DNA from 2 places in the Paenibacillus sp. PDC88 genome. Region 2 is predicted to be linked to the other one. Evidence: riboswitches for the same ligand, from Rfam matches in the RefSeq annotation. Region 2 holds a riboswitch; the other holds the start of a gene.
The links. Region 2 has a riboswitch for glycine ahead of sdaAB (L-serine ammonia-lyase, iron-sulfur-dependent subunit beta). Riboswitches for the same ligand answer to the same signal wherever they lie in the genome.
Positions count from the first base shown of each region.

Region 1: another riboswitch for glycine. It lies ahead of gcvT (glycine cleavage system aminomethyltransferase GcvT); the one in region 2 lies ahead of sdaAB (L-serine ammonia-lyase, iron-sulfur-dependent subunit beta).

Region 1 covers NZ_FNNT01000004.1:81,736-86,413, forward strand. The annotation lists gene gcvPB (aminomethyl-transferring glycine dehydrogenase subunit GcvPB) at 1-896, opposite strand, end outside; gene gcvPA (aminomethyl-transferring glycine dehydrogenase subunit GcvPA) at 944-2,296, opposite strand; gene gcvT (glycine cleavage system aminomethyltransferase GcvT) at 2,296-3,429, opposite strand; glycine riboswitch at 3,724-3,866, opposite strand; gene gcvH (glycine cleavage system protein GcvH) at 4,102-4,494, shown strand; gene BLW49_RS13725 (hypothetical protein) at 4,676-4,678, opposite strand, start outside.
Region 2 covers NZ_FNNT01000005.1:303,831-308,508, reverse strand. The annotation lists gene pstB (phosphate ABC transporter ATP-binding protein PstB) at 1-407, shown strand, start outside; gene BLW49_RS17255 (MFS transporter) at 598-1,842, shown strand; glycine riboswitch at 2,102-2,214, shown strand; gene sdaAB (L-serine ammonia-lyase, iron-sulfur-dependent subunit beta) at 2,413-3,108, shown strand; gene sdaAA (L-serine ammonia-lyase, iron-sulfur-dependent, subunit alpha) at 3,098-4,015, shown strand; gene BLW49_RS17240 (LLM class flavin-dependent oxidoreductase) at 4,232-4,678, opposite strand, start outside.

The DNA of each region.
Region 1 (4,678 bases), on a different contig from region 2:
TTCACGCCGACCGGACCAGCACCCGGACCGCCGCCGCCATGGGGAGTACTCATCGTTTTATGCAGATTTAAGTGGACTACGTCAAAGCCCATATCCCCCGGACGAGCAATACCCATAATCGCGTTAGAGTTAGCTCCATCGTAATAGAGAAGACCGCCGGCATCATGCACGATCTTGGCAATTTCCACAATTTGTTTCTCGAACAGACCGAGTGTATTCGGGTTCGTCAGCATGAGTGCGGCTGTATCATTACCAACGGCTGCACGCAGCTCATCCAGATCGACCAGCCCCTCAGCAGTTGAAGGAATCGTCACCGTCTCGAAGCCTGCCACTGTCGCACTGGCCGGATTCGTACCATGGGAAGAGTCAGGCACGATGACCTTGGTACGAACTTCACCGCGGCTCTCATGATAGGCGCGAATCATCATCAGTCCTGTCCACTCACCATGCGCACCGGCTGCCGGCTGAAGCGTTACTTCGTCCATTCCAGTAAGACCTGCAAGGTCAGATTGCAGCTGATACAGCAGCTCTAGTGCACCCTGTACACTTTCTTCCGGCTGATAAGGATGAATCTTGGCAAATCCGGTATAACGGGCAACATCCTCGTTAATCTTCGGATTGTATTTCATCGTACAAGAGCCCAGCGGATAGAAGCCGTTATCTACACCAAAGTTGCGGCGGGACAAGCTTGTATAGTGGCGAACGACATCCACTTCATATACTTCTGGCAGTGCAGCTGCTTCCTTACGCAAAAATTCAGAAGGAATGAGCTCAGCCTGACTGACCTGAGGCACATCGAGCTCGGGCAAGGAGTATGCGACGCGACCTGGTTTGCTAAGTTCAAAAATCAGCTTCTGCTCAGGAGCTTCTGATCCAGCTGTTCTAGCAAAATCCAGTTCTGCTGTCTCGTTCTGAACCTGTGGTTTCTCTGCTTCAATCTTACTCACAGCAATCCCTCCAATACCGCTTTGAATTCATCGATTTCTTCTTTGCTCCGGCGTTCTGTAACGGCAATCAGCATATGACCGCTTAGCTCCGGGTATTCACGTCCCAAATCATATCCTCCGATAAATCCTGCAGCAAGCAGCTTGCTCTGAACATCTTCCATGCTCGTATGGTCCGGCAGCTTAATCACAAATTCGTTAAATGTCGGTGAAGTGAAAGGAGTGCTTACCCCTTCAATAGAAGCTAATGTCTGCTTGGCATAATGACTCTTCTGCAAATTAAGCTCCGACACATCAAGCATGCCTTGTTTACCGAGCAGCGACATATAGACTGATGCACTTAGTGCAAGCAGGGCCTGATTGGAACAAATATTGGAGGTCGCTTTTTCGCGGCGGATATGCTGTTCACGAGCCTGCAGAGTCAGTACAAAGCCTCGTCTGCCATAACGATCCGTCGTTTGACCGACAATCCGTCCAGGAATTCTGCGCATGTGGGCCTGGGATACAGCAAAATATCCACAGGTAGGACCGCCATAGGAGCCTGCAATCCCTAGCGGCTGAGCATCACCAACAACGATATCTGCACCAAGCTTACCCGGTGCTTCCAGAAGTCCGAGTGAAATTGGATTCGCACTGACGATGAGAAGTCCTTTATTGGGATGAATCAAGTCAGCTGCAGCCTGGATATCTTCTACACTGCCGAAGAAGTTCGGGCTTTGAATCATAACCGCAGCCGTATCCTCACTGATTGCAGCAGCGAGTGCTTCCATATCAGTGACACCATTTTGATAACCAATCTCTACAATTTCAAGATTCAGACCATGTGCATAACTCGCAAGTACCTGGCGGGATTCCGGATGTACGGTGCTCGATACGACCAGCTTCTTCCGGCGCGTTGCAGCTGCAGCCAGATTACCCGCCTCTGCAAAAGCGGTTGCTCCATCATACATACTCGCATTGGCGACAGCCATTCCGGTAAGCTCGCAAATATAGGATTGGAATTCAAAAATCGCCTGCAGCTCGCCTTGGCTGATCTCGGGCTGATAAGGCGTATAAGCGGTATAGAATTCGGAGCGGGAAATGACATGGTTAATGACAGAAGGTACATGATGGTCATAGATACCTGCGCCGAGAAAGCTTGCATGTGTATCTGCGTTCACATTGCGTCCGGCAAGACGGGTCATATGGCGTGTGAGTGCATATTCGTCCAGCTTGGATGAAACAGGGAGTTCGCCTTTAAAGCGGATTTCTTCAGGAATGTCGGAGAAGAGATCCTCTATCGTTTCAGCTCCGATTGCTGCCAGCATTTCCGCCTGATCTTGTTCCGTCATCGGAAGATAACGATTTGTCATTACGAATTCGCTCCTTTTGCCGCTTGGGCTGTAGGTTTTGGTCTTCTATAGAATGGGGTTTTGATCACTTCTGCCTTGAGGCGTTTGCCCCGGATTTCGACATCAACCGTGGTGCCTGGTTCTGTAAACCGGATATCCAGCAGTGCAAGACCCAGATTGCGTTTCAGGGTAGGCGACTGGGTACCTGTTGTTACCTCGCCGATTTGTTCTTCGTCAGCAAAGACCGGATAATGAGCTCGTGGAATACCGCGGTCTGTAATCTCTATTCCGACGAGCTTTCGGGTCAGGCCTTCTTCTTTTTGCTTCACCAGTGCATCCCGACCGATAAAGTCACCAGCTGCCAGCTTCACGAACATCCCTAGACCGGCTTCGAGCGGTGTAATCGTTGATGAGAGCTCCTGTCCATATAACGGAAGCTTAGCTTCAAATCGAAGTGTATCTCTCGCACCAAGCCCGATAGGAAGCAATCCTTCATCTTCGCCAGCGGACATAAGTGCAAGCCATACTTTCTGAGCGTCATCGGCACTGACATAAATTTCGAAGCCGTCCTCACCGGTATATCCTGTGCGTGAGAGAATAACGGTGCTTCCGCTCACTTCTGCTCCGTCGACAAAACGGAAAGAACCAAGTTCAGCAAGGTTCACATCTGTCACTTTAGATAATATAGCCTCTGCCTTTGGACCCTGCAGTGCCAGCAGAGCGGTTGCATTCGATTCATTCACCATCTGTACGTTCGCAGGCAGATGTTCTTGCAGCCATGTCCAATCCTTATCAATATTGGATGCATTCACTACAAGCATGAACAAATGCTCGCTGCGCTTATACACGAGCAAGTCGTCCACTACACCACCTGTGGGATAGCACATAAGTGTGTACTGTGCCTGACCAATTTCGAGCAGGGATATGTCATTTGTCAGCATTCCTTGCAGGAAGTTGGCTGCATTCTCGCCTTCTACTCGAAATTCGCCCATATGGGATACATCGAATAATCCGGCCTGCTGTCTAACAGCCTCATGCTCTTTCTGGATACCGCTGAAGGAAACCGGGAGCTCCCAGCCTCCAAAATCGATACAGCGTACATTTGGATATTGTTCATAAAGAGGGAAAAGCGGTGTTCTCAATAATTGGGACATAATTTTCACCTCGTCAAAAGCCGGCTTCCGGCTGTAGTTAAATAGAAGGAATGAAGAAGAATAATCATCAGGATAAATAATAGGAAAAGGGAAAAAGGGCGATTGGAAAAAGAAAAAGGACAGGCCAAAGAAAAATACACGCAAATAAAGCATGTGTTCTTCTTAGGCTCTGTCCTTGGTACCTGAGAGTTACCCCGTATGCAATGCTCACGAGTTTCCCCTTGGGTGATCCTTTTATTAACAACGTTCGCTTCTAGTAAGCAGGCGAACGGTTATGGATGCTCTCCAGAGTCGCGTCCGGTAAAAGTCCTTTTGCCTGAGAGATTCACCCTTTGCTTATCAATGGGCTTACTCCTTCGGCGTTACCATGCGGAAAATGTCCCTTGCTCAGAAGCTCAGAACAAGAATCCTGCGGTAATCTCTCCCTTTACGTTCAACCGCTTAACGAGCTAGAATGTTCGGAAATAGCGAACTCTTCCGCTCAATCTAACGCTTATACTACATTAATACGTGATTAAATCCGAAAAGTCAAGGAGTATATCCATAAAACATATTTTTTGTTAGCAATCTTGACATTGTGATAAGGATTGTTTTACGCTATGGGTGGAAAAAGGGCAGGAACCAGAGAAGAAACACAATTCTAACTTTTGAAAAAGCGAGGCTGACGAGATCATGAGCGAAGTAATTAACGGTTTGTTGTATAGTGAAGAGCATGAATGGGTTCAAACGTTAGAAGGAGATACGGTACGTATCGGAATTACTGAATTTGCTCAGCATCAGCTGGGAGATATTGTGTTTGTGGAGCTGCCTGAAGTAGGAACGGACATTAATAGTGATGATAGTATTGGTACGATTGAATCGGTTAAGACCGTATCTGATTTGTTTGCCCCAGTTAGCGGAACGATTATCAGTGTAAATGATAAGCTTCAAGACGAGCCGGAGCTTGTGAATGCTGCACCTTATAGCGATGGCTGGATGATTGAAGTGAAGCTGAGTGGAGATTACAAGGCTGCTCTTGCTAAACTGCTGGATGCAGATGCTTATCGTGCACATACTGAAGAGTAGAAGTTTGATTCGATTCTATAATATATGACGAAATTATTTAGATTGTTTGAGCTGATCTTCCTGTTTATAGGGGAGGTCAGCTCTTTTTATATGATGTCGTCTTATAACCTATAGTCATAACTAAACCTAGTTTTAGATTATTTGTGAAAAAAATGTTTCTCGTGGAACGAATCTCATGGGGTTA
Region 2 (4,678 bases):
AGAAGGATCTGGACGAAATTGTGGAGAAAAGCCTGCGTCGTGCCGCTCTGTGGGACGAGGTTAAAGATCGGCTGAACGATTCTGCCCTGGCACTGTCGGGTGGACAACAGCAGCGTCTATGCATCGCTCGCGCACTGTCGGTCGAGCCGCAAATATTGCTGCTGGATGAGCCGGCCTCGGCACTAGACCCGGTATCTACAGGTAAGATTGAAGAGCTGATTACAGAGCTCAAGAAAGATCTGCGTATCGTTATTGTTACTCATAACATGCAGCAGGCAGCACGAATTTCCGATTTTACAGCGTACTTCTTCCTGGGCAATCTCATGGAACGTGATGTAACCGAGAAAATCTTCTCCAATCCGGAGAACCAATCGACTCAAGAATATATTATGGGACGTTTCGGCTGATCCAAAATCATCGAGTATTCATAATATTCAGAAGAGCACAGCTTATTTACGGCTTCATGAGCCGAGGCTGTGCTCTTTTTGCATAGTAGTCCGTTGAGTCAGGTTATTAGAGAGAGGGTTTGAATGGATAAATATAGAAAAAGTATAAATAAGCTTCTTCAATCCAATGCTAACCTGAAAGGGACTATTTATGGAGCAATCATTCGCCAATTGGCGTCGAAAAGGCTTGCTGCTTGGAAGTATCGGGATCTCCAGGATTGGAGATTTTGTCTATCTCATTGCGATTAACGTGTTGATTCTGAATATGACGGGTTCTCCTGCAGCCGTTGCAGGATTATGGATCATTGCACCAGCAGCCTCACTACTGACGAAATTCTGGGCTGGAAGCTTGGTGGATCGATACAATCAGCGGCAGATTATGATCATTACTGATTTGATCCGGACTGTATTTGTAGCTGCCCTCCCGCTGCTGCCCGAGCTGTGGATGATTTATGCCTGCCTGATGATTAACAGTATGGCCTCTTCTATTTTTCAACCGGCTTCGATGACCTATATCGTTAGACTTGTACCAGCAGCAGAACGCAAGCAGTTTAATGCTTTTCAGGGTTTAACGACCTCGGGGGCTTTTCTGGTGGGTCCGGCCATTGCCGGGGTGCTGCTCATATATATGAAGCCTGATATTGCGATCTATATTAACGCAGCATCCTTCTTGATATCAGCCTTCTTGTTATCGCTGCTCCCCAAGCTACCTATAGAGGTGCAAGAGGGAGAAGCGGCAGGACAGAGGATAACATATCGCATGATAGCAGCTGATTGGAGCGGTGTAATGAAGTTCAGTAGATCTAACGCATATGTCATATTTGTCTACAGCCTGTTTCATTTTATTTTACTGCTAGGTATGGCGCTGGACTCACAGGAGGTTGTGTTTATTCGCAGTACCCTTAAGATGTCTGAGCTGGAATACGGATTGATTGTCAGTCTGACAGGAGCAGGAAGTGTCGCCGGAGCATTTCTGAATTCAATCTTAGCAAAATGGATTCCAGTCAAACATATGCTGGGAGGGGGAATGCTGCTTGTATCTGCAGGGTATCTGATCTTCTCCATCTCGAATTCATTCGTATGGGCTGCAGCTGGTTTCATCCTACTGGGCTTTTTCTCGTCTTTCTCCAATACGGGTCTGGCGACCTTTTATCAAAATAATGTTCCTGCAGCCATGATGGGCAGGGTAACAAGCATATTCGGCCTGATGGTTAGTCTGCTTCAGATAGCTGCTATTATAACGTTTGGTGTTATTGCCGAGCTCGTGTCGCTGCGTTACGTCTATTTTACAGTATCGATCGTGCTTGTCCTTCTATCGTTGTTGCTCTGGTTAATTAGTCTTCAGCGTTCGAGAGGCGGCTATTTCGATGAAGACAAGTCACAGATTAGATTGTAGGACAGACTAACATGAGCGTATGCAATGGCATTAACAGGGGTAGAAGTATAAGCGAATTAGAAAGAATGCGCATAATATATGATCAGAACAAGAGTGAATATTATCTGAATTCAATACTGCTGTGTAAGGAAATATAACGCAACTCATTTCTATACCAGGCCTCTTCGTTACTTTTGTTGACATGCGGTCAGCTTATCGATTAATCTGTTTATAGTAAATTTATAATTTCAAATAAGTTCAAAATGAATAGAACAGCGGATGAAGATCAATGGGAGAGATCGCGTGGGGAAACCACGGGACACCGAAGGAGCAAGCTGATAAGCACCCGGCTTATACAGCAGAATCTCTCAGGTAGAAGAACCTTGATTCGACGCAACTCTGGAGAGAGCCGATGCGCCGCCAAAGGGGTAAGTGAGAGTGAGGGCGGATTTCGATGCGCCGGCCACTTCTGACGAAACTTTCAGGTACCAGGACAGAGAGAGGGGATTACACCCTTACTCTGTCCTTTTTTGCGTGGAAGAACGGATATTTCTGCACAATATAAGATAGAACAATACGAAATGGGGAGTTATGATGACAAGGTTCAAGGATGTATTCTCAATTATCGGACCGGCAATGACGGGACCGTCCAGCTCCCATACTGCAGGGGCTGTTAGACTTGGGCGTATCGCCAGGCAGTGGCTTGGAACGAGACCAGAAAAAGCAAAAATGATATTATACGGCTCATTTGCCGACACTTATACCGGACATGGAACAGATCTGGCGCTGATCAGTGGACTGATGAATATGGCTACCGATGATGAGCGGATACCGAATGCAGAGGAATGGGCTGAGAAGCTGGGAATGGAATATGAGTTTGTCACGAGTGGTCTTCCGGCGGCACATCCGAATACCGTCAAATTTGAGCTGTCTGCAGGCGAACGGGCTTGTACGATGGTGGGAGCCTCTATTGGTGGAGGAAACGTTACCGTCTCTTTATTGGATGATTTTCGTGTGCAGCTGACAGGTGATTTTCCTGCGGTGGTATTGAGACACTCGGACAAAGCCGGAGTCATCGCTTCGGTAACATCTGCGATAAGTGAGTCCGGTGTTAACATTGGCTTCATGCAGGTCGATCGTAAGGGCCGGGATGGGGAAGCACTGACAGCGATGGAGACAGACACGATACCGGCCTCTGACGTGCTCATCAGGCTGAAGTCTCTGCCTCATATTTATGATATCAAGGTCATTGATTTGAAGAAGGGGGACGATACGGATGCGGTTTAAGCACTTAAAGGATCTGAATGCAATCTGTACGGCAGAAGGCAAGACACTAGCTGAGCTGATGATTGAAGAACAGGTGAAGGAGACCGGAACACCAGAGGCTGAGGTTGTGAGGCAGATGTCGGATTACTATCAGGTCATGAAGCAGGCTGTGAATAAAGGGATGAACGAGGATACAACCTCGCGCAGTGGACTGACGGGTGGAGACGGCCAGCGGGTCCGCCATTATTTGCAGAACAATCAGAGCTGCTCGGGTGACGCCTCTACACTTGCTATGGCCTATGCGCTTGGTGTGTCGGAAGTGAATGCTTCCATGGGAAGAATTGTGGCAACGCCTACGGCGGGTTCGGCAGGCATCATTCCCGGTGTATTCGTAAGTGCACAGGAGCGTTTTGGCTGGGAAGATGAGCATATGGTTAATGGCTTATTCTCTGCTGGGGCCATTGGTTATGTCATTGCCAACAATTCCTTCATATCGGGTGCCGAGGGAGGATGTCAGGCAGAAGTCGGATCAGCGATCGGGATGGCAGCAGGGGCAATGGTTGAGCTGCGAGGCGGAACACCGGAGCAGGTCGTGCACGCGGTCGGCTTAGCTCTGAAAAATACACTTGGATTGATCTGCGATCCGGTGGCAGGGCTGGTTGAGATTCCGTGTATTGTACGAAACGGATTGGGGGCAGTTACAGCGCTTGCAGCTGCAGATATGGCCCTCGCAGGGGTGCGAAGCGCGATTCCTTCTGACGAAGTCATCGACGTCATGCTTGAGGTGGGGAGCGCAATGCCGAGTCGGCATCGGGAGACCGCACAGGGCGGACTTGCACAGACGCCAACGGGCAAGAAGCTGACGAAACAGCTGGCAGACACGAAGAAGGAAAAAACCAAGCCTAAGAAAGCGGTAGATGAAGCTTAATGAGGTGGATTCAAGAGTTGAAGCATACTGGTGTAAATTCAGGAGCCTAAGAATATGGAACGGTTAAATCCACCGTGTGCCAAGGAATATACCGAGCTCCACTGTGGTGTATCTCTTGTGTAACACTGCAAAATATAAAAAATGCCAAGACGATGTATAGGGGAATCTAATTCATTTGAAATCCCTATTTCGTCTTGGCTTTTTTACTTGTTCTTATTACGCTTGGTTAAATATTTCACTGAGCAGCTTAATCGAATGTAATCTTGCCTGATGATCATAGATCGGGCTGGTTACAATGAACTCATTAGCGCCGGTTTGCTTCAGCATTTGATTCAATTGATCACGGACACTGTCCTTATCTCCCATGACAGAATAGCGGAGCTGTCCTTTTACAATGGCTTTCTCTTGCATATTCCAGTCCAGTTCGTCAACGGGAGGCTGCATGAGACCGAAGCGCCCACGGATCATATTGAGGAATTGCTTCTGATGTGAAGTCGCAAGCTTATGGGCTTCCGCATCTGTCTCTGCCACAAAAGCGTTCAGAGCGACCATAGCATAAGGCTCCTCTAGCACTTCTGAAGGCTGGAAGTTGTTATAGTAGTAATCCAGCGCAGGCAGCAGATAGTCTGGAGCGAAATGGCTGGCAAAAGAAAACGGGAGACC